4 regions of the Thalassospira lucentensis genome follow, and region 1 is predicted to be linked to each of the others. Evidence: riboswitches for the same ligand, from Rfam matches in the RefSeq annotation. Region 1 holds a riboswitch; each other region holds the start of a gene.

Region 1 (7,133 bases):
GTTGCGACGGGCCAGTTCGACCAGCTGTTCGATTCCGTATTCCCAATATCCTCGCCCGCCCAGAATACGCACGATGATGAATTTGGCCTCTGCCAGAACGTCGTCGACATAAAGATCGACCGACATATTGTGCCCCAGCTGCAAAAGGCTCGCCAATCGCAGGGAAGGGACATCCTTGCCAAACGCCGCATCCAGCCGTGCCTGCGCACCCGCGAGACAGGCAAGCTCGGACTCTGCCGCCGACAGGATAACGACATCGCCCGGGCTTTGCCCCAAATCGACGGCCTCGCTTCCATCGGTGACCAGTCCCGGCTGGGCGGCAAGTAAATGCATCGGGAACTTCCGTTTCTTTTCTCGGATATCAAGACCCTGATATCACCCGGCCTGCACATGCGCAGCCGGATGATCTCAGCATCAAACATGACTGCGCCGCTAATCAGGACGCCTTGATTGCCGCTTCGATAGCATTGCGATCCAGACCATGCAGGCCAATCACCACCAGTTCCGACCGGCGTTTCTCGGTTGCCGCCCACGGGCGGTCGAAATAACGCTGGAACCGTTCACCAACCCCCTGAACGACCTGGCGCATCGGTTTGCCGGGAATATCAAGGAACCCCTTGATCCGCAGCACATCAAACTGACGCACAACGTCAATCAAACGCTTCTCAAGCGCTGCGGCATCCTCAACATTATCAAGCGACACGACAAAGCTTTCAAAATCATCATGGTCATGTTCGTGACCATCGTCATGATGCGACGGACGGCTATCAAGGTCGTCCTCGGCTGCCGCACCAAGGCCCAGCAACACAGCATTTTCGACCTTTGAGTGCGCGGTTGCGATAATCTTGACGGACGGACGTTTCAGCTCGGCCCGGACATCTGCCTCGACCTTGGCAATTTCGGCCTCGCTCAGCAGATCGGTTTTGTTCAGAACCACCATATCCGCACAATGGAGCTGTTCTTCAAACAGCTCCTCAAGCGGGCTTTCGTGATCCAGATTGTCGTCCGCTTCGCGCTGCGCCTGAACCGCGTGATGATCATGGGCAAACAGCCCGTCACGCAACGCCGCCCCATCCAGAACGGCAACAACACCATCCACCGTGACGCGCGACCGGATTTCCGGCCAGTTAAACGCCTTGACCAACGGTTTTGGCAATGCCAGCCCGGATGTTTCGATCACGATATGATCTGGCGGTGTATCACGATCAATCAGGCCCTTGATGGTTGGCAGGAAATCATCGGCCACCGTGCAGCAGATGCACCCGTTTGCCAGTTCGACAACATCATCCTCGGCACAACCCGATATGCCACATCCATTAATAACCTCGCGGTCGACACCCAGATCACCAAACTCGTTGATGATCAGCGCAATCCGCTTACCCCCGGCATTTTCCAGCATATTGCGGATCATCGTGGTTTTGCCTGCACCAAGAAAACCGGTGATCACTGTTGCCGGGATTTTTCCAAGCTGTGCCATGTTCAATTGTCCTTAAATCCATAAATTCTGTTCTATTTAACTGCCATCGGAATGCCGGCAACCACAAGCGTCACCTGATCGGCAAGTTCGGCAATTCGCTGATGCAATCGTCCTGCGTGATCCCGAAAGCTGCGCGCCATGGTATTTTCCGGCACAATCCCGAAGCCGACCTCGTTCGACACCAGAAGAACCGGAATGTCCAGCCCGGGAAGGATGTCGCATAATCGGTCAAATTCGGCCTCGATATCGCGATCTTCCAGCATCAGATTGGTCAGCCAAAGCGTCAGGCAATCGACCAATACCGGTTTGCTGCCATCACTACTGCAGGCAGACAGGACCGTGCAAAGATCAAGCGGTTCCTCGATCGTTTGCCACATCTCGCCGCGCGATGATTTGTGAAGTTCGATACGGTTTGCCATTTCGTCGTCCCACGCACGACCGGTCGCGATATAAATACCGCCGCCTGCATGGTTGATCCGGTTTTCGGCAAACCGGCTTTTGCCCGATCTGGCACCGCCAAGGATCAGATGGATCCCGGCAAGCTGGCTGTTTTCAGCCATATTCTGGGTCATACCCGTTTTCCTTCGCTTTGACCTCCCACCGAGGCCCGATTGCGTCACCCCATATCCTTGCGAACAGGGATACCGATGGCTGGTTTCCTGGCTGCGGGCATGAAAGCAATCCGCCTTCCCGGCATGTTGGCTACGCATCAACGTTACCGGTGGCTGGTGACATCACATCACCCGGGTCACCCAACCCGTTACAGTTGCGGGGGCAGCACCGGCATCACACCGGTTTCCCATCACCAAACGGCAGCGCCGAACCTAGCAGCTTTACCCCTATGACCAAAGCCCAAACTCCGACCTAGCCATAAGGTCAGTATTTGTAAGAATTGACTGCTTGTGAGCGGTTATTCTTTAGGAGAACATAATTTTATCACGTTGGAATCAGAGCTGCCAAAAGCCGCCAGCGTGATCGCCGGACATTACAAAACAAACAAAGTCCGGATGCCGGAACTGCAAAAGGTTTCGGGCCAACTCTTGGGGTTAATTGGAAATTTGCTGATCAAATGGCAATTCATGAACAAATTCAACGAATTCGGAAGCTGAAATCAACAACCTGGCAAACCGTATCACGCGAAGACATGTGGCGCGGGCTGCTTGATAGATTGAACTATAACGATCAATCCTTTCCCGAATTCCTGCAACATCATGCCGTGAATGGTGAAATATCATTGGCGCGTCGTGATGTTCGAAACATTTATGCCAGCCGTCCGACCTGTGGTGTTGTCGCGACCATTATCTGGTCGCATGCGCGTGGCATTCGCGTAAATGCGCTTTCGCTTCTGGTCCGTGACCTGACCAAACTCGTGGAACTGTTCGAAAATGACGATTTCGACGAGGATCAAATGTCACAGCTTCTGGGTCAGCCGGGGATATCCATCCCAACCGCCAGCAAAATGCTTTCAGCCTGTGGCAAGAAATACAAGGGCAAACCAGCGGCCATCATCGACGACACGATTATTCAGGTGATAGAGGCACCGGAATTCGCGTCCGATTTCAGTGAAATCAACGAGCTTCGCGGCAAATCGCGCAGCCGCCCTATTCCCTACTACGAAGCCTATCTCGAAGACGTCGCATCAATCTGTGGCAGATACGATGTCACTGCCGATATGGTAGATCGCTTTTTGTCGGAATACGCCCTTTCTGGCGCGCGTGAAACCGAACAGCGAAAATCAGCCTGAAACAGATACCCTGCCTGATTTTCGCGCGGGGTTCTTTTCATCCAAAATCGCCAGATCGTCTAAAAGCGCAAATTCACACCGGTTACCCGCCAGCCAGGCTGATCGACACCGGCAATATGTTCGATCCGCGTCAAACCGAGTGTATCGACATGAAACGACAACGCCGCCTCAAGTGGTAGACCAAGGGCGCTTGCCAAAGCCGCGCGTACCGTTCCCCCATGAATAACCGCGACAATATCTTTCCCTGCCCAATAGCGCGTCAGCCGGTCAAACAACGGCCCGACGCGTTCGACAACATCCCCGAAACTTTCTCCATTCGGGGGATGCTGTCTGGCAAAATCCGTCCAGAAACGTGTGGTTTCCCCCTTGGGAAGGTCATTCCAGTGCTTCTTTTCCCACGTACCGAAATGCTGCTCGGCAAACCCGGTCTCACGGGTCGGCAGTATGTTTTCATCCATCAGTTCCAGGAGTTTTAACGCGGTATCAAGCGTTCGCGACAAATGACTGGTAACCCAGATCGCCTCGCGAGGCAGTTGACGCGCCAAGGCCCGCAACGCTTTTTCATCCGACAGATTAACCGGCATGTCACTTCGACCATAAACAAGCCGTTCCGGATTTGTCACCGGCGCATGGCGAACAAGCCACCACCGCGTCGTCACTACCTTCTGCATTCTTCCCCCAAGGAAAAATGTAATCCATGAAATGCCGGTCAATTTGCGCGGCGGTATTTTTATGATCTTATCACCAAGTGACCTGCAGCACTGCGATAAATGCAATGCCGACAAATAGCTCGGAAATGATTTGCGTCATACCCAGCACATCACCGGTATGGCCACCAATCTGATGCCGGGCGATCCAACCGACGATAGATGCCCCGACCATCATGGCAACCAAACACATGAATGCGGTCAATGCGCCTGCAACAATCACCACCAACATCAAGGCAACGGCAATTCCTGCCGCGACCATTCTGATGTCGGGACGTCCGGCTCCCTTGCCAAGCCCGTCTTCACGCGCCGGATCAAAAACATAGGTCACAATCGGCATCGCCGCACGCGATAGTGTCGCCATCACAATCAGAATGGCGGCCATGCTGCCGCTTTCACCCGCAGCCGCCAGAACCGCAACACGCATCGCAAGGCATAAAACAAGTGCAACAACACCATATGTGCCGATGCGACTGTCACGCATGATTTCAAGTTTACGCAACTTGTCCTGCCCGCCACCAAATCCATCTGCGCAGTCGGCAATACCATCTTCATGCATCGCCCCGGTTAACAGGATCAGTGCCAGCGTCGCGACAATGGCCGCAATCATGCCATTTCCGGTGAGAACTTCGGTCAGATATGCCGGGATGATCGCGATACCTGCAATAAACAGTCCCACCAATGGCCAGCACCAGACCGACCGCGCGATCGCAACCGGGCGAAAGTCACATGTTGCGGAAACCGGAACACGGCTCAAAAGGGCCAGCGCCCGCCAGAAATCGGCAACCGGTCCCTTTGGCGACGAAATGTCTTCGTCGTGCTCAACCTTGCTGGCAATGCCCTCGTCATCAGGGCTTTGCGATTTCATTCCGGCTTGATTATGATCATTTGTCACGGGTGATTTCCCATATTCGAACTGGCATTTTGCACGCAATCAGACTAATCATGGGCGCGACAGAAGCCAAGCAGAAGACGCTTTGCATCCTCGTCCGCCAGCCGGAGATTTTCCATGTTCGACCCCAAGCATCCCCCGCAAAGCCTTGATGAAATCCGCACCCTGATGGCCGAATTGCCCGGTGTCGATACCGAGGCACAGGCCGCCGTCAGCGCGCGCGAGCCCGAACTGACCAAACCCGCAGGCGCACTTGGGCGCATGGAAGATATCAGCCTTTGGCTGGCCGGGTGGCAGGGAAATTCACGCCCGAACATGTCACGCCCGCGTGTCACGGTCTTTGCCGGAAGTCACGGTGTCTGCGCCCAGGGCGTGTCTGCCTTCCCGGTCGAGGTCAACCAGCAGATGGTGGAAAACTTCATCAATGGCGGTGCGGCGATCAACCAGATCTGCAAAACAGTAGATGCCGAATTGCGCGTGATGGAAGTCGCACTTGAAATTCCAACCAACGATTTCTCACAAGAACCCGCCATGGATGACGAAGGCTGTGCCGAAGCAATGGCCTTTGGCATGAGTGCAATCGAAAAGGGGCTCGACCTTTTTGTGCCCGGTGAAATGGGAATCGGCAATACCACCTCGGCAGCGGCTATTGCCCACGCACTGTTTGGCGGTGCAGCCGCCGACTGGACTGGACGCGGTACCGGCATTGACGATGAAACGCTTGAACGCAAAACACGCGTGGTAGGTGACGCCATCATCCTGCACAAAAATCAGATGCATGATGCACTTGATGTTCTGCGCTGTGTTGGCGGTCGTGAAATCGCGGCGATGGCCGGTGCCATTCTTGCTGCTCGTTATCAGCGGGTGCCGGTTCTTCTTGATGGTTATGTATCCTGTGCCGCTGCGGCAACCCTTGCCGCCATCCGCAGCGATGCGCTTGATCATTGCATGATCGGGCATGTCTCGGCCGAGCCGGGCCACAAGCGCCTGATCGAAAAACTGGGTAAACAGCCGCTTCTCGATTTTGGCATGCGCCTTGGCGAAGGATCGGGGGCAGCCCTTGCCATCCCTCTTTTGCGGGCATCAGCGGAATGCCACAACGGCATGGCAACCTTTGCCAAGGCTGGTGTTGCAAGCCGCGGCGCATAATCGTTTTGACTTCGGAATTAAAAGACGCCAGCTATTTGCTGGCGTTATTTTTTAGTGCGTTCGCTTAGCAGCTGCTCGACATAACGCCCCTGGAACATGGTGATATTGATGCCATGACCGAACTTGATCGCGCGTTCATCATCACAACGGCACATGATCACACGCGTATCGCCTGACTGCGCGACAGCTTCACGCATCGCATTGCCGTGTTCCTCGTCCAGATTTTCCATTTCCGGGTCCCAGATCATCTTGATCATATCAACGCCAAGCTTGTTGCGGTTGATATAGGGCAGCGACAGATGGCTGATGCCATCAATACAAATCCGGTATCCGCGATCACGGCAAAAATCGCGCGCAAAGAAAAACGCCCCAAGATCAGCGAAAATATCGATCTTCTGCAGCTCAAGCACGATTGTGCCGCGCTGGCCTGCTTTGACATTGCTGTCAAACGTCAGGAAATCCGGCGATAGCAGCGTCGAAACATTCAGATTGATACTGACCGAGCCGGTAACCGATGCGTCATTGCTGCGCGTAAGCAGGGATAACATCCGCCGATCAAGAATTTCCGTCAGGTGCTGGAACAGCCAGCGATTCGACAGAACATTGACATCAGGCAGCAACGTCTGCTGCAAATCCTTGATCGAAATGAACAGTTCGTGGAAAACCGGCGTCGGGTTTGCATCACCAACAACGGCACAAATCGCCTGTCGGCGCATCAGGTTCGAAAGATCGGCACGACGCAATGCCTCGTCGATACGACCAAGGATTTTCGGCGTCAGTGGTGCACGACCGTCCTCAAGATCCGGACTATCGTTATGGCGCTCGGCCGCCTTGCTGACCTGACGCGGCCGGTTGGCGTTCGATCGCACAAGCGTCTGGGTCAGATGCAAGAAGTCCTTGTATTGCTGGGCAACGTCAAAATAGTCGGTAAAGGTCGCCGGTGCGCCACTTTCATCCTTGCCATCACTGATCAGTGGATCGTCATTGAACAGGAACTTAAGCCGGAAAATGACGGCATTGACCTCGTCAATCTCGGCCGCATCAAATATAAAAATCAGATCCTGATTGGACAGCGTAAAGATGCGCCCGGTAACTTCTGGCACAATGTCTTCGAACGACGCAATTGCCGTACGGATGTGATGGTCACGCCGGTTGAATGGCAGA
Region 2 (7,133 bases), 960 kb from region 1:
GCAGGTCATGGCATAGACATCGACATCAAACGCCGTCAATGCGATCCGGTTGCACACCAGAAGCATCGCCCAGACGACAGTCGTGCTGACAAGCAGGATCAGAACCGGCATATGAAAAAACTTTAAAAGTTATGAACAATGATAGTCTCATGGATTCAGGAATGAATAGCCATGCCCGATATTTAAGGGGTGCTATTCATATTTGTATCGCTGGGCAGGCTGCCGCCAACCATGCGGACTTCCACAGGCGGCGGCGTTAACTCGTGACACCAGGCCGTATGATCAGCTAAAAATCAGCGACTGATGCGCTCCCACCCCGGCCAGAACACCTGCTGCGGATGCCAGCGTCGCATTATGCCGTGCGGTGGCAGCATCGCCTGCGGCAAAGACGCCTGGGATACTGGTTTCCTGTGATGCATCGACTTTGATGAATGGTCCGGCAATTCCTTCTTCGAACGCGCAGCCGAGCATTTCGGAAAGTGGATTGGTCATGGAAACGGTTGGTCCGGCAAACAATGCCTGAATGGGCATGCTGCGCCCGTCAGCCAGTTTAACGGCCTCAAGGTCGGGGGCTGCGCCGATCAGTTCGACAATCGGGCTTTGTTCAATCGTGATCCCGCGCGCGTCCATCTGGGCACGGATTTCGGGTTCCGGTTCGTATTTCCCCTGCGTGAAAAAGGTCGTGGGACCCCAGTCGGGGATCATCATGGCCTGATGGTTGGACATCGGCCCGGTTGCTAGCACGCCCAGGGCGCGGTCGCGCACTTCATAGCCATGGCAATAGGGACAATGCAGCACCGTTTTGCCCCAGCGCGGCATCAGGCCGGGGATATCGGGCAGGGTATCGACGACCCCGGTGGCAAGGATCAGGCGCCGGGCCTGAAAGCGGCGGCCGTCATCAAGCGACACTTTGAAACGGTTGTTGTCTTCGTTCCCGGTTCCGGCGGCATCCGGTTCCAGTCGGCTCGCCGCTTTTGCCATACCGTGCACAATGCTGACGGTGGGGTAGGCCCTGATCTGGCCAATCGCAAGTCGCGAAATTTCATCCGGGCTTTTGCCATCAAGACCGAAAAATCCGTGTGAGGCCGCAGCAAACCGGTTGCGCGGTAGTCCTGCATCAATGATGCATATCTGCTTTCGGGCGCGCGCCAGTTGCATCGCGGCGGACAGGCCTGCGAAACCGGCACCAATGATGATCACGTCATAAAGTTTTTCGGAATCAGGCATCGAAACCGGTTGGGTTGCGGACGGGGTGGGGATGGCGTCAGACATGATCGGAACTCCTGTGATATCTCAAAATCAATCATGTAACTTTATAAGTATCGTAAATTTCTGGAGTCAAGCATCTTGAAACTTTTGGTGTTGCGAATATGCGCCAAAGCCCGATAGTCTGGGATATGATGAATGCCAGCCCCAAGGAAACCGTTGATGCGCCGTGACAGCCGCCTTTCCCGCATGTTGCATGTCCTGATCCACATGGACCGGTTTGGCGGGGCGATGACATCCGATATGATTGCCCGGATGCTTGACACCAATCCGGTGGTGGTTCGCCGAACGATGGCAGGGCTGCGCGATGCCGGTTATGTGCGATCCGAAAAGGGGCATGGTGGCGGATGGGTGATCATTCGTCCGCTATCGGAAATCACGTTTCTTGATATCCATAACGCGCTTGGCAATCCGTCGATCTTTGCCATGGGGGTTGCGGTCGAACATCCCGAATGTCTGGTCGAACAGGCGGTGAATGCCGCCCTTGGCAGTTCGTTTGACGCGGCCGAGCAACTTCTGCTTGAACGGTTCGCATCGGTCACGCTGGCGGATCTTGCTTCCGATGTCGATCAACGCTGGCCGACTGAACCCGATGGTAAATGGACCGGACCGGGCAGCATTTTCGAACATCTGCCCAAGTCCAAAGATTCCGAATAGTCATACTTTACAGGTGCTTGCGGTTTTATGGAGGTACCCGTGCAACCATGACTTGCGGTGCGGGTAGTGATCCAATAATGAATAGCGATAGGGTTGTTTGATGATCCGTTATTCAATCCTGTATCGCGCCCCACCATCAGCCGAGGCCCCGATGACGACCAAAAAACCCGATTGGGATCATATTCGCGTGTTTCTGGCGCTTGCGCGTACCGGCAGTCTCAGGGCGGCCTCGCAGGAGCTTGGCGTCAGCCAGCCGACATTGGGGCGACATTTATCCGCTCTTGAAGACGTTGTCGGTGTCGTGCTGTTTGATCGCCTGCCCGAGGGATTGCGCATGACAGAGGCCGGGCGCGATTTGCGCCCGCGCGCCGAGGCGATGGAAGAAGCCGCCTTTGCCTTTCACCGGCAGGGTGACGCGATATCGGGTATTCGAGACCGGCAGGTCCGCCTGACCGCCAGTGCATGGTCGGCACTGTTTCTTGCTGGTCAGATCAATAGCAAACCCGACGGTCTTTACCTTGAAATCCGGCAATCCGACGATACGCAGTTGCTGACCAAACGCGAGGCGGATTTTGCCGTCCGGCATGGTCTGCCCCTGACCGGGGATTTTATCACCAAGCGGCTTGGGACGATTTCCTGTGCGATCTATGCGACCGAGAGATTGGCGTATGATATGCGTGGTATGGGGCCGGATCGGGTGTTTTCTGATGCGCCGTGGATCTGTTTTTCCGAGGAATTTGACCTTTATGAAAGCCAGCGCTGGTTGCTGGCCCATATTGACGGTAACAAGCCGCTGTTTCGCGCAGGCAATACCGCGATGCTGCAAAATGCGTTGCGCACCGGGATCGGGGCCGGGATTTTGCCATGCTTCCTGGGGGACCGCGATCCTGCATTGGCCCGGGTTTCGCGCCCGATCGAGACGCTGGATTCCGATATCTGGCTGATTGTTCATCGAGATCTGCGGGCGGCCGAAGGTATCAAGCAGGCGACCAACTGGGTTGCTGATATTTATAAACGCCGGGTGATGCAGTTATCAGGTGCACGGGCCTCTGGCGGTGAGGGAATGGAACTGAAATAGGCAAAAGAAATGCCGCCCGGGTTGTGTCGGGCGGCAGGTTCGCAAAGGGCGTGTCGGGGTTCGCGCCTTTGCGGGTACTTTCTGCTTTTCCACACCCCTGTGGGATCAGTTTGCGACCATTGCGGCCGGTTTGGGTGTGGTTTTACTGCTGACCGGCAGGATCGGGTATTCCACGCGCGGTGCTTCCCCGGTCAGGGTCATGAGGAAGGCGGTAATCGCCTTGATCTGACTGTCATCAAGTTCGGCACCAAGCTGGCTGGAACTCATGATCGCGACGGCCTGTTCCAGATTCCAGACCTTGCCAGAATGGAAATAGGGTGCGGTCAGTTCGATATTGCGAAGCGGTCCGGCGCGGAACACATAGTCATCCGTTGCCGTCTGGGTTACGGCAAAGCGGCCCTTGTCATCGGGCGGCAGGATTTCTGCACCCGGCTGTTCGACAACACCGAACGGATAATAACCGGTGCCACCGACATTCACCCCGTTATGGCAGGATGCACAACCGGTATCGATGAACAGTTCAAGCCCGGCCATTTCTGTTTTGGTCAGGATGGCATCGTTGCCTTCCAGAAACTGGTCAAACCGTGATGCTGGGGTAATCAGGGTTGCTTCAAACGCCTCGATTGCTCTGGCCATGTTATCAAACGTTACCGGATCTGCTTCCCCCGGGAAGGCGTGGGCGAATTTCTGTACGTAATCGCCCATGCTTTTCAGCACTTCGACAACACGTTCGGGGGTGCTGGCCATTTCGACCCCGGCCTGAACCGGGCCTTTGGCTTGTGCTTTGAGATCCTCGGCGCGGCCATCCCAGAACTGCGCTTCGTTGAACACCGCATTTAGCACGGTCGGGGCGTTACGGGGTCCTTTCTGCCAGCCGTGGCCGATGGATGTTTCAAGATTGTCATCCCCACCCATGCCCAGATTGTGGCAGGTATTACACGAAATCAGCGCACTGGATGACAGGCGCGGATCAAAAAACAGCATCTTGCCCAGTTCGACTTTTTCACGGGTAACGGCATTGCCCGAAACGGCCGGTACCATTGACGGAATGACTTCGAAATGTTCAAGGGCGGCTTCGCGCAGATCGGCAGGCGATGGCGTTTCTGCTGCAAGAACGCTCCCGACGATCCCCAGCATGGCAGTAACCGAAACAAGGCAGCCCGCTAAACCACGATATGATTTCATTTGCTCTCTCCCAAATGATGGTGGTTCGGGAAGTAAAGCAGGAGGTATATGCAGCGACGCTGATATATATCAAAGCTCTAAAATAAACGTGATATCAGTATGTTGATTTGAATTTGGCTAATGAAAATGTGCAGTTTCATGGTGACGCATAGATTCAATATAAAGAAATCTTTATGTCTTTCTTGACAGGTTGGACGTTTATCTGCACTGTATGCCTGTCGATGGTTCTTCTGCCCGCCTGTCGGGTAGAAGCTAAGAGGGAATTCGGTGCGTTGCATGTCATATGCGGCAATGCCGAAGCTGCCCCCGCAACTGTAAGCGGCGAGCTTTTGTCCATTCATGGTCACTGAAACGTTCTGGTGTTTCGGGAAGGCCGGGCAAAGCACTGACCCGTGAGCCAGGAGACCTGCCGCGACTTCATATTACGTCCTCGGGCGGGGTGCCCCGGTGGAGTATTGTGCTCCCACCGGGTATTTTTGCCGGTTGGGCGCATGTGCTTTCGCCAGGCCTTTGCCCCCATTTATTGGGGTAAGCCTATGTCAAAGAAAACTTCCATTCCGGTTTCAACTCTTGGAACGCCTCGGATCGGTCCGCGGCGCGAGCTTAAATTCGCGCTTGAGGATTACTGGTCCGGCAAATCGGATTTTGTATCCTTGCAGGAAAAGGCATCTGCATTGCGCTGTGCCAACTGGGCGAGGCAAAGAAGCCTTGGCGTCGACAATGTGCCAAGCAACGATTTCTCTCTCTATGATCATGTACTCGATACCTGTGTCATGGTCGGTGCGATCCCCGAGATTTATGATTGGCAGGGCGGTCTGATTGAACCTGCGACCTATTTCGCCATGGCGCGTGGTGACACACAGGAAGAGAGCTGCTGTGGGAAAACCACACAAAAGGGCATTCCGGCACTGGAAATGACCAAGTGGTTTGATACCAACTACCATTACATGGTTCCCGAACTGTCTTCGGAGCAGCATTTTACACTGGCATCGACAAAAGCCGTTGACGAGTTCCGGGAGGCCAAGGCGCTTGGTTTCAAAACCCGCCCGGTTCTCCTTGGTCCGGTCACTTTTTTGAAACTCTCCAAAGGCACCGGAGCAGGGTTTGATCCGTTATCCCTTCTGGATCGATTGTTACCGGTTTACGGCGAAGTCCTGCGTCAGCTTCGCGACAGCGGTGCGGAATGGGTACAGGTTGATGAACCCTGTCTTGTGCTGGACCTGAGCGATGCGGATCGCGCGGCCCTTAAAAAGACCTATCAGGTTCTGGGCAAAGCAGTGCCGAACCTCAGACTGATGCTGACGACCTATTTCGGTGGGTTGGGTGACAACCTGCAAACTGCCCTGTCATTGCCGGTGGACGGGTTGCATGTCGATCTGGTGCGCGCGCCCGAACAGCTTGACGCGGTGATCGCCGGGGCAAACCCCGAGCAGGTCATTTCGCTTGGTGTGATCGACGGGCGTAATATATGGCGCGCCGATTTGCAGGCGATTTATGACCGGATCGCACCGGCTATTGCATCACGTGGTGCTGCACTTTTTGAAATTGCGCCATCCTGTTCGCTTCTGCATGTGCCGATCGATCTGGAACAGGAAAGCGATCTGGATGCTGATCTTAGAAGCTGGCTGGCTTTTGCTGTTCAGAAGATTGATGAACTGAAAATCCTGTCGCGTGCCCTTGGCGACGGCATTGGTTCGGTTGCGTCCGAATTCCGCGATGCATCGGCAGCCATTGCCGCACGTCGTAAATCGACCAAGGTTCATAACCGTCTGGTTACCGAACGCGCCCTTGCCGTGACGCATGATATGGCCAAACGTCAAAGCCCGTTTGATATACGCCGGGCTGCGCAACAGGAAAAACTCGGGCTGCCAGAATTCCCGACGACAACAATCGGATCATTTCCGCAAACGACCGATGTGCGTAAATCACGTGCAGCCTTTGCGAAAGGAACGCTGGACGGGGCGGGCTATGACGCCTTTATCCAGACCGAGACCGAGGCCGCCATCCGCTGGCAGGAAGAAATCGGTATTGATGTACTGGTTCACGGCGAATTTGAACGCAATGACATGGTCCAGTATTTCGGCGAAAAGCTGGCGGGTTATGCCTTTACCAAACATGGCTGGGTGCAAAGCTATGGTTCGCGCTATGTCCGTCCACCGGTGATTTTCGGCGATGTGTCGCGTCCCGAACCGATGACGGTAAAATGGTCGCAATATGCCCAATCCCTTACGGATCGTCCGGTCAAGGGGATGCTGACCGGCCCGGTCACAATGATGCAGTGGTCGTTTGTCCGTGATGATTTACCGCGTCGCGATGTCTGTGCACAGATTGCCCTAGCACTGCGTGACGAGGTTACAGACCTTGAAGTGGCGGGTATCGGCCTGATCCAGATTGATGAACCGGCCATCCGCGAAGGCTTGCCGCTGCGTCGCGGGGATTGGAAAGCCTACCTGGACTGGGCTGTCGAATGTTTCCGCCTGTCGGCATCCGGGGTACGCGATGAAACCCAGATCCACACCCATATGTGCTATTCGGAGTTCAATGACATTATCGAAGCCATCGGAGCCATGGACGCCGATGTGATCTCCATCGAAACATCGCGGTCGAAGATGGAATTGCTCGACGCATTCGTGAATTATGCCTATCCGAACGATATCGGACCGGGCGTTTACGATATCCATTCCCCGCGTGTGCCGACGATTGACGAAATGGTCGATCTGTTGGCTGCTGCCACCCGGCAATTGGCGGTAAGCCAGATTTGGGTCAATCCGGATTGCGGCCTTAAGACGCGCAACTGGGAAGAAGTCCGTCCGGCCTTGATCAACATGGTCGAAGCAGCCCGGATGTTAAGGAAATCCATGGCAGAGGCTGCGCAATGAGCCCGGATCATCTGGTATTTTCCGGGCCGACCCGGCTTGCCGATATCGTGTTTCCCGGTGATGCCAAT
Region 3 (7,133 bases), 1.3 Mb from region 1:
AGTCCGATGCCGCGTGCGGCACCTGTTACGAGGGCAACCTTGTTTTCCATTCACGTCTTCCCTGATAACAGCCGTTAAACAGGCTGCTTTGTTTCTTATGAAGGACGGCCCCGTTTTAACCGGGCCGTCATGATCACAGGAGCTTACAGGTCGTCGGCAACGAATTCCAGAAGATCACCGGGTTGGCAATCAAGTTCCCGGCAAATTGCGGCAAGTGTTTCAAACCGCACACCGCGCACCTTGCCTGATTTCAGAAGCGACAGGTTCTGTTCGCTTACCCCGATCCGGCTGGCAAGGTCCTTGGACTTCATCTTTCGCAGGGCAAGCATCACGTCAAGCCGGACAATGATCGCCATCAGACGAAGCTCCTGTTCTCGTCCTCGATCCGGGTGGCTTCTCCCAATACCCACGCAATCACCAAAAGCAACCCGCCCAGAAACAGAGTGCTGGCCTCGGCATCGCTGAGCCCGATAGACAGCATCCTTTCGCCTTCGGGACGCGTTATGGTTGCCAGTACGGATGTCAGTGCACCTGAAAGCGGCTTGATCAGGGTTTGCGCCATAAGGGCCACGGAAAATGCTTTCAGATGGGCAATCGGGGCAGGCTGGAAAATATGGTTTTCGGCAAAGGACAGGAACATCTTGCGCAACCGCCAAAGCCCATAGGCCATAACAAGTGTCGGCAGCATCATCGATGCCATCACGGCATATTTCTGCCAGCCGGAAAGGGCGCGCAGTTCTTCAAGGCTGATGGTCATCTGGCTGGCGCTGGTATCAATCCAGCCATCCACATGCCAGATCAGCGGCACGAGGCAGATTTCAAAAACAACAGCGATAAGGCATACCCAGCCAAGAATGCGGCTGACAGTGCGGACATTTTTCAGGGTGTCGGACATGATGGGGCTCCATCCGGAAGCATTCGGGTGACGTTTAAATAACGAATCGAATTTATTAATTAAAATAAAACATGAATTTTTTATCGAAATGAGTCAATCCGGATTTTTGCCGGTAATCGGGATCTGGGCGGCAGGCGGGCGATGCCCGGCCAAAATCCAGACAAAAAAACAGCCGGGGCGGTTGAAACACCCGGCTGTAGAAGGATGGCGGGGAGGGGAGGAAAACCCGCCAGGGAAGAGAGGGAGACGAAAAAGTCTGGCTGCTTCCAGCGCGGCGTCGTTAATGCCGTTCGGAAGAGATCATTGCATCCCAAGCTTCCTGCAAACGTTGCTTTGCTTCACGGAAACGCTGCAGGGATTCTTGCGGGATATCACCGCTATGATCTTTTATCTCGCTCCAGGCGGCATCCATGTCATCCCACGCCTGAACAACCTCACTTGGAAGTTTTTCAAGGCCGCTTTCGGATTCCCTGCAATGTGCAGCAAGACCGAACTCCCAATCCTTGAATTCCTGATGGAGCTTGGCGTGCTCCGGAATGGGGCGGGCTGTCATGGGAGCCTCCTTTTGCTTTTCCAGACAGGTTCAATCTGGCGTGTAATCGTGTCATCGATTTGCAATGAAAAGGCGATTTTGGGGCATTTTAACCACAAGGCATAAAATCCCGGGCTTACTTGCCCGTCATGTCGTTCCACGCCTTTTCAAGCTTTGCGGTTGCCTTGTGGAACTGCTCTGCAGTGGTATTGCTTGCCGCATCACCTTCGGCCTTAAGCTTTTCCCATGCCTCGTTCATCTCGTTATATGGGCCGGTAATCTCTTTGGGCAGATTTCCGACCTGCATGTCGTTTTTCGCGCAGTAACCGGCCACATTCCGTTCCCAACTGTCACGGGACTGGCGCAGATTGAAAATGTCGAGTGCTGTTTGCTCTTGCATCGGTGCGTCTCCTTGCTCTGGTTGGCACTTTCGATGGTGGGTCATACCTGTAACGTTCCCTGCGGGGCGGAGTTCCATGCGCGCAAACATCAAGTCCCCTTGCCAAGTGAAGCTGGGCATGGAAAATAGGGGGATGTCACAAAGCAAAACCAAATCCCGCAAGGTCGAAATTGCCTCGGCGCGTCCCGTGATCGCCGGGGCTGAAAACGGCAACGACTGTCAGGAATGCGATACCGCCGCACGTCTTGGCCTTTCCACCGAACAGGGCGAAGCCGTAACGCGTGATGCGTCGCGTGCGACCGGGCATAACCTGTCGCTGCCCGATATCGAGGCGGCGGCAAAAATCTTTGCGCTTCTGGGGGATGCCGGGCGGCTGCAGCTTGTTCTGCGTTGCATGGAAAAACCGCAAACCGTCGGCGAACTGGCCGAGGCATCGGGCATGTCGCAATCCCTGACCAGCCATCACCTGCGTCAGTTGCGCGATCAGCGCATTTTGGCATCGGAACGAAACGGGCGTCATATCTTCTATCAGATTGATGACGAACATATTTCCCGTGTTGTTCGTGATGTCTTTGCCCATGTGACCCACGACTGAAATACGTCTTTTGCGTTGTCGTGAAATTGCCACATTCGACGAATGAACCCGCGTCGCGTCCGGTTTTCACATTGCGCTTGCGGGGAATTACCGTCATAAACGAACTGCTTGGTTTTTACCTGTCTGCTCGGGGCAGGTAAACGAAGAGGGAATTTGGAAGACCGTTTATTTTGGGCGGTCAAAGCCAAAGCCGCCCCCGCGACTGTATGCGGAAAGTGCCCGCCATCACGCCACTTGCGAAAGCAGGGAAGGTCGGCGACGCATGATGACCCGCAAGCCAGGAGACCTGCCAGGCATGGACCCGAACCGACTGTCGGGTGTGACAGCATAGGAGAAGTTTATGACCACGCAGACCGCGGCATTTGCCGCTTCAAAAAAATCGGTTCTTCTGCCGATCATCGTTTGTGCCGTTTTTGGCCTCGCGATCATCTTTGTGACCGGCCATGTTCAGGCTGAATTGTTGCACGATGCGGCACATGATGTGCGCCATGCAACCGGCTTTCCGTGTCACTGAGCCATGATGTCACGCATTTTCACCAGCGCATTGTTCGCTGGTGCTGCAGCAGGTCTTATTGCGGCCCTGCTTCAGCTTTATTTTGTGCAACCGGTTCTGTTGCATGCGGAGCTTTATGAAACCGGCGAGCTGGTTCATTTCGGTGGTGCTGCGGTTAGTGCACATCAGGATGTCGGCGGCATTGATCATGTCCGCGACGGGTTAAGCGTCCTGTTCACCATGCTGGTCTATACCGGATATGCGCTTATTCTGGTTGCGGCCATGGCGCTGGCTGAAAGCCGCGGTCACGAGGTCGCTGGTCGTCAGGGTATTATCTGGGGCATTGCCGGGTTCTTTATCGTTCATTTTGCACCGGGCTTTACCCTTGCACCTGAAGTACCCGGTGTTGCAGCCGCAGACGTTTATGCACGGCAAGTCTGGTGGTTTGCCACCGTCGGGACGGCGGCAATTGCCGTCTGGCTGATTGCATTTGGTCGCAATTGGGTTTCATGGGGGATTGCCGCAGTTCTGCTGCTTGCCCCCCACGTCATCGGCGCGCCGGAGCCTGATACCTTTACCGGACCGGTACCGACTGAAATCGGGGCGCTTTTTGCTGCCCGTGCATTTGGTGTCGGTCTTGCTGCCTGGGTGCTGGTTGGCCTGTTTGCCGGATATTTCTGGCAACGCGAAGGACAACGGGCCGCACAGGCGCAGACCGCCTGATCGCGGTCAAAGTACGATCCTTTTCGGGCGTGCCAGGGGCGCGCCCGATTTATTTTCAGGGTTTTCACGAGGAATAAAATGTCACGTTCACTTGCCCTTTTCGGGATTGGGCTGGTTTTCGGCGGGGGGATCGGTTTTCTGGTGGCGGCTGGTAACGGCATCACCCTTGACGGGCACGATCACGGTGATCCGATGGCGCATGGCGTTGCCGGACATGGTACCGCACACGGTGAAATGAAGATGGGGGCGGCACATGCCAGTCACGACGCCATTATTTCATTACCTGCGGGCACTGATGCACCACGTCTTGATGTCGCGATGATACCGGACCCGGTCAGTGGCTGGAACCTGCATCTAATGGTGCAGAATTTCCGGTTTGCCCCCGAACATGCCAGCAGCACGCATGTCCTGGGAGAAGGCCATGCCCATGTCTATGTTAACGGCACCAAGATTGCCCGCCTGTATGGCCCGTGGTTCCATATCACAGAGCTTCCGGCGGGCGATAACGAGGTCACGGTAACGCTGACGGCCAATGATCACAGCCAGCTTGCCGTCGGCGATAAGCCGCTGCGTCAGACAATGACTGTTTCGGTGGCACCTTAATCAAAGGGCCGGAATTCTGGCCTTAAGGCAAAAACGAAGACGCCCGCAGCCGCGTGCGTCTTCGATCCATCCATCCGGGGCGTTCAGATATTCCCGGCAGGTGGCAATGATATCGTCAATGTCGTGACGCGCCGATAATCCGGCAAAAAGATAACTTGCCCGCCCGGTTCCCTGAAGTGCAACCGATGTCGGGTCGCTGCATGATCCCATGCAGTCAACCTGTGTGACTTCAAACGTTTCGGGCAATTCCGCCTGATCAAGTGCCGTGCCTAACTGCCGCGCAAAACCATCCGCATCGACAAAATCCACCTTTGAGGCCGGATCAGCATCGGGTGCTGGCTGGCAGGTTTTGCAAATGACAATACGGGGCATCGGGCGGTCGGCCTTGGTTCTTAAATCGGGTGGTCACTATGGCTGCAGTGCTGGCGTAATTCATCAACTTTTTCGGGGCGTCGGGCATTGTGTGTGATAACATTCAAATCATGGTTTGAATGTTCTTGACTCCACAACATATGAATTGTTATTTGAATGTAATGCATGAATATAAATTTGAATGTTGGCGAGGTCCAGAATGTCCGTCATCGCAAAATGGGATCAGTTCCCGGCCATTGGAAATTGTGAAAGCTGCAAGTCATCGCTGATTGCGGCTCTGAACGACGCCGTACCGGGGCAAAGCTTTGTTGCTGCCGCCGATGGCCTGCACGCGCAATCTGAACTGAGTGGCAGGGAACAGGGCACGGTTGACGATGTGCTGGCCCGTCATCGCGACGGCATTTCGCATCGTCATTGGGCTGTATCGGGCATGGATTGCGGGTCCTGTGTGGCGAAAATTGAAACCGCGCTTTCCAAACGTGATGGCGTGCAATGTGTCGATGTGTCGATGATGCGCGAAATGGTGACGCTGGGTCTTCGCGACGACAGTGCCGAAACGCGTTCCGATATCAGCACCATGCTGACCAAACTGGGCTATCCGGCAAAGGAAAAGGTAATCCCGGGGGCGGCGAAATCATCCGAATCCGCTTGCTGCGCTGGCGGTTCCTGTGGTTCTGCCAATCCGGCTGCGACGGATAATGCCGCGTCGCAAGATACCGATGCCGATGACAAATCCCTGCTGCGCAAACTGGCCCCCTGGCCGGAAGCCGGGGACGAAATTGCATGGGCGGCGGTCTGGCTTATGCTGGGCGGGCTGGTTGGCTGGCTGGTTCCGGTCACCGATGCTTATGCCATGTCCATTGCCTCTATCATCGCGGCATTGCCGGTGATGAGAACGGCGTTCCGTCTGGCGGCAAGCGGCGCATTCTTTTCCATCGAACTGTTGATGAGTGTCGCGGTTCTTGGCGCGGTTGCAATCGGTGAAAGTCTTGAAGCCGGTATGGTCGTCCTGCTGTTTGCGATTGGCGAAAGCCTTGAAGGTGTTGCCGCTGGTCGGGCACGCAGCGGGGTTAAATCGCTGATGAAACTGGCCCCGGAAACCGCAAGGCGGGTTTCGGCATCGGGTAATGTGTTTGAAACGGTCGCCCCGTCCGCGCTTGCACTGAATGATATTATCGAAGTCCGTCCAGGCGAACGTATTCCGGCTGACGGTGTTCTGACCGACGGGGCCGCCGAAATTGACAACAGCCACCTGACCGGTGAATCCGTGCCCGTCCCGTCCGAACCGGGGGACGAGGTTTTTGCCGGTGCCATTGTCACCGATCGGCCCGTACGCCTGCGCGTGACCCGTGCGGCGGGGCAAACCATGCTGGATCGTGTGATCGAGCTGGTTGAACAAAGCGAAAAGCACAAGGCACCGGTCGAGCGTTTCGTTACCAAATTTGCCCGTATCTATACGCCAATCATCATGGCGCTTGCCGCCCTGACGGTCGTCATTCCGCCGGTCCTGTTCGGGCAGGGCTGGGAAGAATGGATCTATCGCGGGCTGGCCCTGCTTCTGATCGGCTGCCCCTGTGCCTTGGTGATCTCCACCCCGGCGGCGGTCACGTCGGCCCTGGCTCGTGCGGCCAGAATTGGTCTGCTGGTAAAAGGCGGTGCCGCGCTTGAGGCCATCGGGGCGGTTCGTACCATGGCGTTTGACAAAACCGGCACATTGACCGAAGGCAAGCCAAAGCTGACGGCAATGATGTCGGTGGGCGATATGGACGAAGACCGGCTGCTTGCGATTGCTGCTGCGCTTGAAACCGTGACCTCCCACCCGCTGGCAAAGGCGGTGGTTCATGCCGCGACGGAACAGAAACTTGATCTGCCGGAAATCACCGATGCGCGTACGATCGCCGGCGCCGGGGTCGAAGCCCGGATTGATGGCACGCTTTATCGTGTCGGGGCGGCCAAACGCCTTGATATCGAACCGGCTGCAAAAGTTGCCGACTGGCTTGCCGCACAGGAAGACGCCGGTAGCACGGCCGTTGTTATCCTGCGCAATGGCGATGTCATTGGCGCACTTGCGCTGCGGGATACCGCGCGTGCGGATGCCCGGGATGCGCTTGCCAAACTGAACGCCTTGGGCATCAGCCCAGTGATGCTGACGGGCGATGCCGAACGCGTTGCCAAACGCATGGCGGGTGAACTTGGTATGGACTACCGGGCGCAGCTTCTGCCTGAAGACAAGCTGAACGTGCTGGCTGATTTGCGCAATGATCCAGCGCGGAAGGGGCCGATTGCCATGGTTGGTGATGGTATCAACGACGCCCCGGCGCTGAAATCGGCCGATGTCGGCATCGCAATTGGCGGGGGCACCGATATTGCCCTTGAGGCCGCCGATGCGGTGGCGGTCAAGGACCGGCTGTCGGATGTCGTTAATCTGGTAAAGCTGTCCCGCACCACGCGCCGCGTGATCCGCGAAAACATCGGGTTGGCACTGGGGCTTAAGGCTGTCTTTCTGGTCACCAGCATCAC
Region 4 (7,133 bases), 970 kb from region 1:
GCAGGCTTCGCATTCCGGATCATCGATCAGGCAGGCCTTTCCCCATGCCTGACCTTCGGCAATCGTGTCGGTTGCTGTGACTGGCAAGGCCGATGGTGAGGCCGTGATCACAGGTGCCGGTACCGGGCTGGCAGAAATCGGGGCGGATTGTCCGCTTGAGACGGCATTAAGTCTGCCGTCTGTGCCCTTCAATGTTGATTTCTCGACATGGGTGGCCGCACTGGATCGCAGGTAATAGGTGGTTTTAAGCCCGCGCAACCACGCCAGGCGATATAGGTCGTCCAGCTTCTTGCCCGACGGGTTGGCGATATAAAGGTTCAGCGACTGGGCCTGATCGAGCCATTTCTGACGGCGTGACGTCGCTTCGATCAACCATGCTGAATCCATTTCGAACGCTGTGGCATAAAGCTTTTTCAGATCATCGGGGATACGGTCGATCTGCCCCACGCTGCCATCATAGTATTTAAGGTCGGAAATCATGACCTCGTCCCAAATGCCGCGTGCCTTCAAATCACGGACAAGGGCGGCATTGACCACGGTAAAATCGCCCGACATGTTCGATTTGACAAACAGGTTGCGGTAAGCGGGTTCAATCGACTGGCTAACACCGCAAATGTTGGAAATCGTGGCTGTCGGGGCAATCGCCATGGTGTTCGAATTACGCATGCCGATGGTTTTGACCCGTTCACGCAAGCCATCCCAATCCAGTCGCGTGCTGCGATCAACATCAAACTCGTTGCGCGTTTCGGCCAGTAATTCAAGGGAATCAATAGGAAGAATGCCTTGCGACCACAGCGATCCGTCAAAGCTTTCATACCGGCCGCGTTCCGCTGCCAGATCGACAGAGGCGGCAATTGCGTGAAACGCAATGGCTTCCATGCTTTCATCGGCAAAGGCAATGGCCGCATCCGATGCATAAGGGATTTTCATCGCCTGCAATGCGTCCTGGAAACCCATCAGGCCAAGGCCGACCGGGCGATGACGCAGGTTGGAGTAACGTGCTTCGGGAATGGTATAGAAATTGATGTCGATGACGTTATCAAGCATACGCATCGCGGTTTTGACCGTTTTGGCGAGCTTGTCGTGATCAATGCCGTTCTCTGTGACATGGGCCGCCAGATTGATCGAACCTAGGTTACAGACCGCAATTTCGTCATGCGACGTATTCAGCGTAATTTCCGTGCACAGGTTGGATGAATGCACCACCCCGCGATGGCCTTGGGGGGATCGGATATTGCATGGGTCCTTGAAGGTGATCCAAGGGTGACCGGTTTCAAACAGCATGGTCAGCATGCGCCGCCAAAGGTCAATCGCCCGGACAGTTTTGAAATTGGTGATGTCGCCGCAGGCTGCTTTTTCTTCGTATGCCTCGTAGGCTGTCTTGAACGCCTTGCCGTAAAGGTCGTGCAGGTCAGGCGTATCGTCGGGTGAGAACAGAGTCCATGCTCCGTCATTGAACACCCGTTCCATGAATAGATCCGGCACCCAGTTGGCAGTGTTCATGTCATGCGTGCGACGGCGATCATCACCGGTATTTTTGCGAAGGTCGAGAAACTCCTCGATATCGATATGCCAGGTCTCCAGATAAGCACAGACCGCGCCTTTCCGCTTGCCGCCCTGATTGACCGCAATGGCGGTATCGTTGGCGACTTTCAGGAACGGCACCACGCCCTGGCTCTCGCCGTTGGTTCCCTTGATATGTGCCCCAAGGCCGCGAACCGGTGTCCAGTCATTGCCAAGACCGCCCGAATATTTCGCCAGCAACGCGTTGTCCTTCACCGACTTGAAAATGCCGTCAAGGTCGTCGGGCACGGTGGTCAGGAAGCAGGATGACAATTGCGGTCGCAGCGTGCCGGAATTAAACAATGTCGGGGTCGAGGCCATGAACACAAAGCTTGAAAGCTGATTGTAAAATTCGATCGCCTTGGCTTCGCGGTCGACTTCGCGGATCGCAAGGCCCATCGCAACCCGCATGAAAAAGGCCTGCGGCAATTCGAAACGGGTGCCCTTGATATGCAGGAAATAGCGGTCATAAAGTGTCTGCAATCCCAGATACTGGAAATTCAGGTCGCGTTCCGGTTTGATTGCGGCACTGATTTTTTTCAGATCGAACCTTGCCAGTTCCGGGTCGATCAGGTCGGCTTTAATCCCGGCCTTGAGGGCGACGGGGAAATAAGTCGCGTAACGATCCTTCATCTCGGCCTGTGTTGCCTGATCCGGGCGGCCGGTGATGAAACTGAGTGCCTCGAACCGCAACTTATCTAGCAACAGCCGTGCACTGACAAAGGCGTAATTCGGTTCGCGTTCGACAAAGGTACGTGCCGCCATGATCGGGGCTAGGGCCAGTTCCGCGGTTGAAACTCCGTCATACAGATTGCGTTTGGTCTCTTCGAAAACCGGATCGGGGGAAACACCGTCAAGGTTGCTGCATGCCTCGTCGATCACAGTTGCCAAACGGTCAAAGTCGAGCGGAACAATTGTGCCATCGGCCTGTTTGACATTTAGCTTGGGTTGGTCGGTTTTCTTCTTTTTCTTGCGGGAATCAAGTTTGGCGCGTTCGCGCGCGCGGTCTTCACGATACAGAACATAGGCGCGTGCGACCTTGTGATGCTCGCTGCGCATCAGAGCCAGTTCAACCTGATCCTGAATATCTTCGATCTGAAGTGTATGGCCGGGGACCGCACGGCGCAGAAGTACCGATGTAACCTGTTCTGTCATGGCATCGACAATGTCATGAACCCGGTGTGATCCGGATGCGGTTTCGCCTTCGGCCGCCAGAAACGCTTTTGTCAGGGCATTCTTGATTTTTGCCGGGTTGAAGTCGGTCACGGATCCGTTGCGTCGGATGACCTGATGGCCGCCCGATGAGGCATTTGCCTGTTTGGAGGCAGATTGGGAAACGACAGTATCGGAAGCGTTATGGCGCTCCGCTTCGAGAGTAAGAGACATCTTTAACCCCAAATAGTTGGGGGCAAAGGCCAAGCGGACGCATGCTGAAATCTGTGGCAAAAAAACTGCCGGGTCGCAAGCGTTCCACCGGGGCACCCCGCCCGAGAACGTAAAACATCAACCACGGCAGGTCTCCTGGCTTGCGGTTATGGCGCTGTCATCCGGCCTTCCCGAAGCGCAAAATCGCTTCAGTGACCATTTGTGGATGCCAGCTCACCGCTTACAGTTGCGGGGGCAGCTCCGGCATTGCCGCAGAAATCTGCGGCGCACCGTATTCCCTCTTAGCCTTCGAGAAGTCTCGAAGGACCATGATGTCTATATGTTGGGGGTAATTGGCGCTTGGCGTCAACATATATGTTTTGTTGACAGGGTCGGGAGGAATGCCCGATCAAGAATGAATCCTTGGCCAGACCGGGTTGTAACGCTGGCCAAGGACATTCAAAAGATCACAGAAGCTTTTCGCGCGGGTCGAATTTCGGGGCGGGTTCGGCTTCAAGCTGTTCGAAAACCTGATCAAGGGTTTCGGCAACCGTAAACAAGTTGCGGTTGCTCTCACGTGCAAAGCCGTCCTCGATGATGCCATCAATCATATCAAGGCATTTGTCCCAGTATCCCAGCGCATTGAGGAATACCAGCGGCTTGTCATGTATGCCAAGCTGGCGAAGGGTCAGTGCCTCGAACGCTTCGTCAAGGCTGCCAAGGCCGCCAGCAAGCGTGACAAAGGCGTCCGAACGCTTGAACATCTCGACCTTGCGCTCATACATCGATTTGCAGACGATCAGTTCGGTCAGGCCCTTATGACCGACTTCGATATCGTCAAGATGAGCGGGGATGATGCCGATGACCTTGCCGCCGTTTTTCATCACCGCGTCGGCAACCGCCCCCATGAGGCCGATGCGCCCGCCGCCATAAACCAGCGCAATACCGCGTTCGGCCATCATTTTGCCAAATGCAATCGCGTTTTCCATGTGCTGGGGGTTTTTGCCGTTCGAAGCGCCGCAAAAAACACAGATCGATTTTACTCTTGTCATGGCAACCTGCCTCTTTGTTGTTATCTCGCAGGTAACTTTCGCCCGGTCACGACGTATGCAACGCGCCGTACCGACCGGCGATGTGGCCCGTCTAGGGGGCAAGCATAGCCTATTGCGCCATTATCGGGTCAATAGTTTCCTTTGCGAAGATCCTGTGACAGCCCGTATTGATACCATGTGAACCCTGCCGCATTTTTGCCTTGGCAATCGGCATGATCGGGCGCGATAAGCCGGGGCGAATTTTTCGCCGATGGTTAACAGGTTCTGAACCTGATTGTGGGATGGATATCAGCGCCTGCGTGCTCAATGCCGTTCCCCTCGCAGGTTTGAAAACGAAACAACAAGAAGGCAGGATAGCCCAACGTGTTTGTCGACAGTCCCTTTTGGCTCGCCATTCTGGTGTCCGGTGTTATCGCAACGGTTTTGATGCTCGCCCTTTGGTTGGGGCTTGAGCGGGCAATGGCCCGGCGCATGGTACTCGCCGCTGTCATCCCGGCGGTAGCGGTGGCTGTTCCGGCGGCCATCGGTTTGCCGGAAACCGCGCGTGGCGGTGTGGGTGCCGCACTTCTTATGCTGGTGCTGGGCGGGGTTTGTGGCGCAATCCTTGATTTTGCACATCTGCGTGCGCGGCCTTGCGCGATTGTTGCGGCCATTCTGATGTTGCTGGGCGGTTGGCTGGTTCTGGCGGCTCCTGTTACCGGGCTTCTGTATCATCCAGGCGGGTTGGTGACGCTGGTATGGGGTGCCTATATCCTGATCGGGGCGTCCTTCCTGTGGGTCTCACGCCCGAATTTTGACGAGGACGAAGACCCGGGCACGACCAAGGGCAGGGGCAAAAAGAACGGCAAATCTGCAAAAACCGCCAAAACATCGACAAAATCCAATGTCACAAGCGACGAGGATGTCGCAAGACCGGCACCAGTTGCGACCTTTGTGGCACTTGCGGTCGGGCAGGGGATTATCGCCGCCCAGTTCGACCTGCGCGATCAGGTGGTTTTTCAGGCCGGTCTTTCGGTCGCCCTTATGGTGGCGCTGGTTTCCGAAAAGGCCGCCCCGCAATATCGTGCAGCGTTGTGGCTGGCGATCAGTACCGCGCTGATGGCAAGTGCATCGGGCGTGATGCTGGCAGCACCGGCGTCAGCATTTGCCATGGCGGTCCTGGTTCTGGTGGTGTTTGCCGGATCGGGTGCAGCGCGGATTGCAGCACTTTTGCCAGCCGATATCGGTGCGAATGCCGGGCCGGGCGGTGCGGTTCTGGCGATGCTGGTGCGGGTATCGGTTCTGGCATTGCCAGTGTTGGTGGCGGCACTTGTGGCCTATATCGGGGCGACAATGCAGTCAATTCCTTAAGGAATGCGGGACAAGGCTTGACCAAAAGCGCTGATTCTATTCATCTTTGCCTAACTGTTGCACTGTAATCTCGGTTTGTTACGTTATGGAAACTGTGTGCCGAAAGTAGTACAAGTTTCGAATTAACGCGTCGGGTGGGGCGTTTGGGGGACTTAATGACTGCCAGTTACAAGGTTTCGACGCCACCCGTAATAATCATAACCACCGTTCAAGGATATTACCGGTGAAAAGACCTTATATCCTCGTCATCATTGGCGTTTTGCTGATTGTTGCCGCGATCTCGTTGAATTACATGCTGACACAGTCGGTAGACGAAACCGATACGCCGGCACGAACAACAGCTCCGCCCGCCGTGACACCGGATGCCGGAAACACGCAGCAGGCCGCGCCGGAACAAACCGACGCAGCACCCGAAGTTCGTACGCCGAGCTTTGACGTCGTGCGCATCGGCCCGGATGGCAATGCCGTGATTGCTGGCCGCGCTGCCCCGAACAGTACCGTGCGTATCCGCGAGGGTGACGAAGTTATCGGACAGGCAACCGCCGATGAACGCGGTGAATGGGTGGTTTTGCCTGAGAAACCGCTGGCAAGCGGTGATCGGGAACTGTCACTTGAATCCGAAGACAGCACCGGTGAAATTCACAAGGGCGATGATAATGTCGTGGTTCTGATCCCGGAAAAACCGGCTGCCGGTGACACCGCAACTGCCGATCAGACATCGGGTGATGATGCCGCCAAAAACGATGATGCGGCAGAACAGCCGATCATTGCCATGCGCGTGCCCAAGGAAGGCGGCGCTGCCACCGTCCTGCAGGGACCGGCTCCCGAAGATATGAGCAAGGAAACCGCCCGCGAACTGGCCGAAGCCATGCCGCAGGGATCGGAAATGCCTGCCGCGACCGCCGAACAACCTGCAGCCGCCATGCCACGCCTGTCGATTGATGTTGTCGATTATGACGAAGAAGGTCGTGTTGCCATGTCTGGCAAGGCCGATGATGACACCAGCGTCCGTGTTTATCTTGATAATAAATTTGTCGGCAGTGCAACGACCGGGGAAGATGGCAACTGGGCTCTGACCATTGGTGAGCCGATCGAGCCGGGCCAGTATCAGTTACGCGCTGATCAGCTTGATCCGTCTGACAAGGTGACCGCACGCGTCGAATTGCCGTTTGAACGCGCCCGTCCAGATCAGATTCTGGAACCGGGTTCGCGTTATGTTGTGCAGCCGGGTAACAGCCTTTGGCGGATTGCGCGTCGGACCTATGGCGACGGCCTGCAATACTGGGTGATTTACAACCAGAATCGCAAACAGATCCGTGATCCGGACCTGATTTATCCGGGGCAGATTTTTGCGCTTCCGGAAAATGGGATCGCACAGCAGTAACTGCATTTCTTTTCCGGGGGCAAAACACGTGATAATGGTGTTTTGCCCCTTTTTATTTGCAGGTTGCGTTGCCCTTTGTCATCACTAGATGGTAGTAACGCGGCCGACCGGTAATCATTGCCGGAATTGTTATGCCCGTACCCATGGCAACCAGGGAATAAAGACTTTGAAATCCGTTCTTGTGCCGATCAATCCCGAAGGCTGGAAATTCGTGGCGATTTTCGCGGCGATCACCGTGGTTCTGTTTCTGATTGCCGAACCGCTGGGCTGGATCGGTGTGATCCTGACACTCTGGTGTGCCTATTTCTTCCGCGATCCGGACCGTATCACCCCGGTTGACGAGAACCTCGTCATTTCGCCGGCGGATGGCCGCGTCTGCATGATTTCCAAGGCACCGCTGCCCAAGGAACTCGAACTGG

What was found. Region 1 has a riboswitch for cobalamin ahead of cobU (bifunctional adenosylcobinamide kinase/adenosylcobinamide-phosphate guanylyltransferase). Riboswitches for the same ligand answer to the same signal wherever they lie in the genome.
Region 2: linked by a shared signal. The riboswitch ahead of metE (5-methyltetrahydropteroyltriglutamate--homocysteine S-methyltransferase) and the one ahead of cobU (bifunctional adenosylcobinamide kinase/adenosylcobinamide-phosphate guanylyltransferase) in region 1 are both predicted to bind cobalamin.
Region 3: linked by a shared signal. The riboswitch ahead of R1T41_RS14150 (CbtB domain-containing protein) and the one ahead of cobU (bifunctional adenosylcobinamide kinase/adenosylcobinamide-phosphate guanylyltransferase) in region 1 are both predicted to bind cobalamin.
Region 4: linked by a shared signal. The riboswitch ahead of R1T41_RS12775 (ribonucleoside-diphosphate reductase subunit alpha) and the one ahead of cobU (bifunctional adenosylcobinamide kinase/adenosylcobinamide-phosphate guanylyltransferase) in region 1 are both predicted to bind cobalamin.

What each region holds. Positions count from the first base shown of each region.
Region 1 is NZ_CP136684.1:1,668,191-1,675,323, reverse strand. Features, by position in the region: gene cobN (cobaltochelatase subunit CobN) at 1-333, opposite strand, end outside; gene cobW (cobalamin biosynthesis protein CobW) at 437-1,477, opposite strand; gene cobU (bifunctional adenosylcobinamide kinase/adenosylcobinamide-phosphate guanylyltransferase) at 1,510-2,049, opposite strand; cobalamin riboswitch at 2,109-2,320, opposite strand; gene R1T41_RS08325 (hypothetical protein) at 2,380-2,586, shown strand; gene R1T41_RS08320 (hypothetical protein) at 2,646-3,221, shown strand; gene R1T41_RS08315 (histidine phosphatase family protein) at 3,281-3,892, opposite strand; gene cobS (adenosylcobinamide-GDP ribazoletransferase) at 3,963-4,823, opposite strand; gene cobT (nicotinate-nucleotide--dimethylbenzimidazole phosphoribosyltransferase) at 4,938-5,969, shown strand; gene R1T41_RS08300 (hypothetical protein) at 6,014-7,133, opposite strand, start outside.
Region 2 is NZ_CP136684.1:2,625,526-2,632,658, forward strand. Features, by position in the region: gene R1T41_RS12735 (EamA family transporter) at 1-111, opposite strand, end outside; gene R1T41_RS12740 (NAD(P)/FAD-dependent oxidoreductase) at 283-1,272, opposite strand; gene R1T41_RS12745 (Rrf2 family transcriptional regulator) at 1,429-1,923, shown strand; gene R1T41_RS12750 (LysR family transcriptional regulator) at 2,024-3,001, shown strand; gene R1T41_RS12755 (cytochrome-c peroxidase) at 3,107-4,186, opposite strand; cobalamin riboswitch at 4,392-4,615, shown strand; gene metE (5-methyltetrahydropteroyltriglutamate--homocysteine S-methyltransferase) at 4,723-7,065, shown strand; gene R1T41_RS12765 (acyl-CoA thioesterase) at 7,062-7,133, shown strand, end outside.
Region 3 is NZ_CP136684.1:2,927,880-2,935,012, forward strand. Features, by position in the region: gene R1T41_RS14120 (SDR family NAD(P)-dependent oxidoreductase) at 1-50, opposite strand, end outside; gene R1T41_RS14125 (helix-turn-helix domain-containing protein) at 144-356, opposite strand; gene R1T41_RS14130 (DUF2975 domain-containing protein) at 356-895, opposite strand; gene R1T41_RS14135 (hypothetical protein) at 1,176-1,448, opposite strand; gene R1T41_RS14140 (hypothetical protein) at 1,564-1,827, opposite strand; gene R1T41_RS14145 (ArsR/SmtB family transcription factor) at 1,961-2,422, shown strand; cobalamin riboswitch at 2,515-2,731, shown strand; gene R1T41_RS14150 (CbtB domain-containing protein) at 2,763-2,936, shown strand; gene R1T41_RS14155 (CbtA family protein) at 2,940-3,638, shown strand; gene R1T41_RS14160 (hypothetical protein) at 3,717-4,241, shown strand; gene R1T41_RS14165 (DUF1636 family protein) at 4,242-4,613, opposite strand; gene R1T41_RS14170 (heavy metal translocating P-type ATPase) at 4,813-7,133, shown strand, end outside.
Region 4 is NZ_CP136684.1:2,634,683-2,641,815, forward strand. Features, by position in the region: gene R1T41_RS12775 (ribonucleoside-diphosphate reductase subunit alpha) at 1-2,949, opposite strand, end outside; cobalamin riboswitch at 3,057-3,275, opposite strand; gene R1T41_RS12780 (TIGR00730 family Rossman fold protein) at 3,396-3,980, opposite strand; gene R1T41_RS12785 (hypothetical protein) at 4,344-5,330, shown strand; gene R1T41_RS12790 (Ig-like domain-containing protein) at 5,554-6,714, shown strand; gene R1T41_RS12795 (phosphatidylserine decarboxylase) at 6,803-7,133, shown strand, end outside.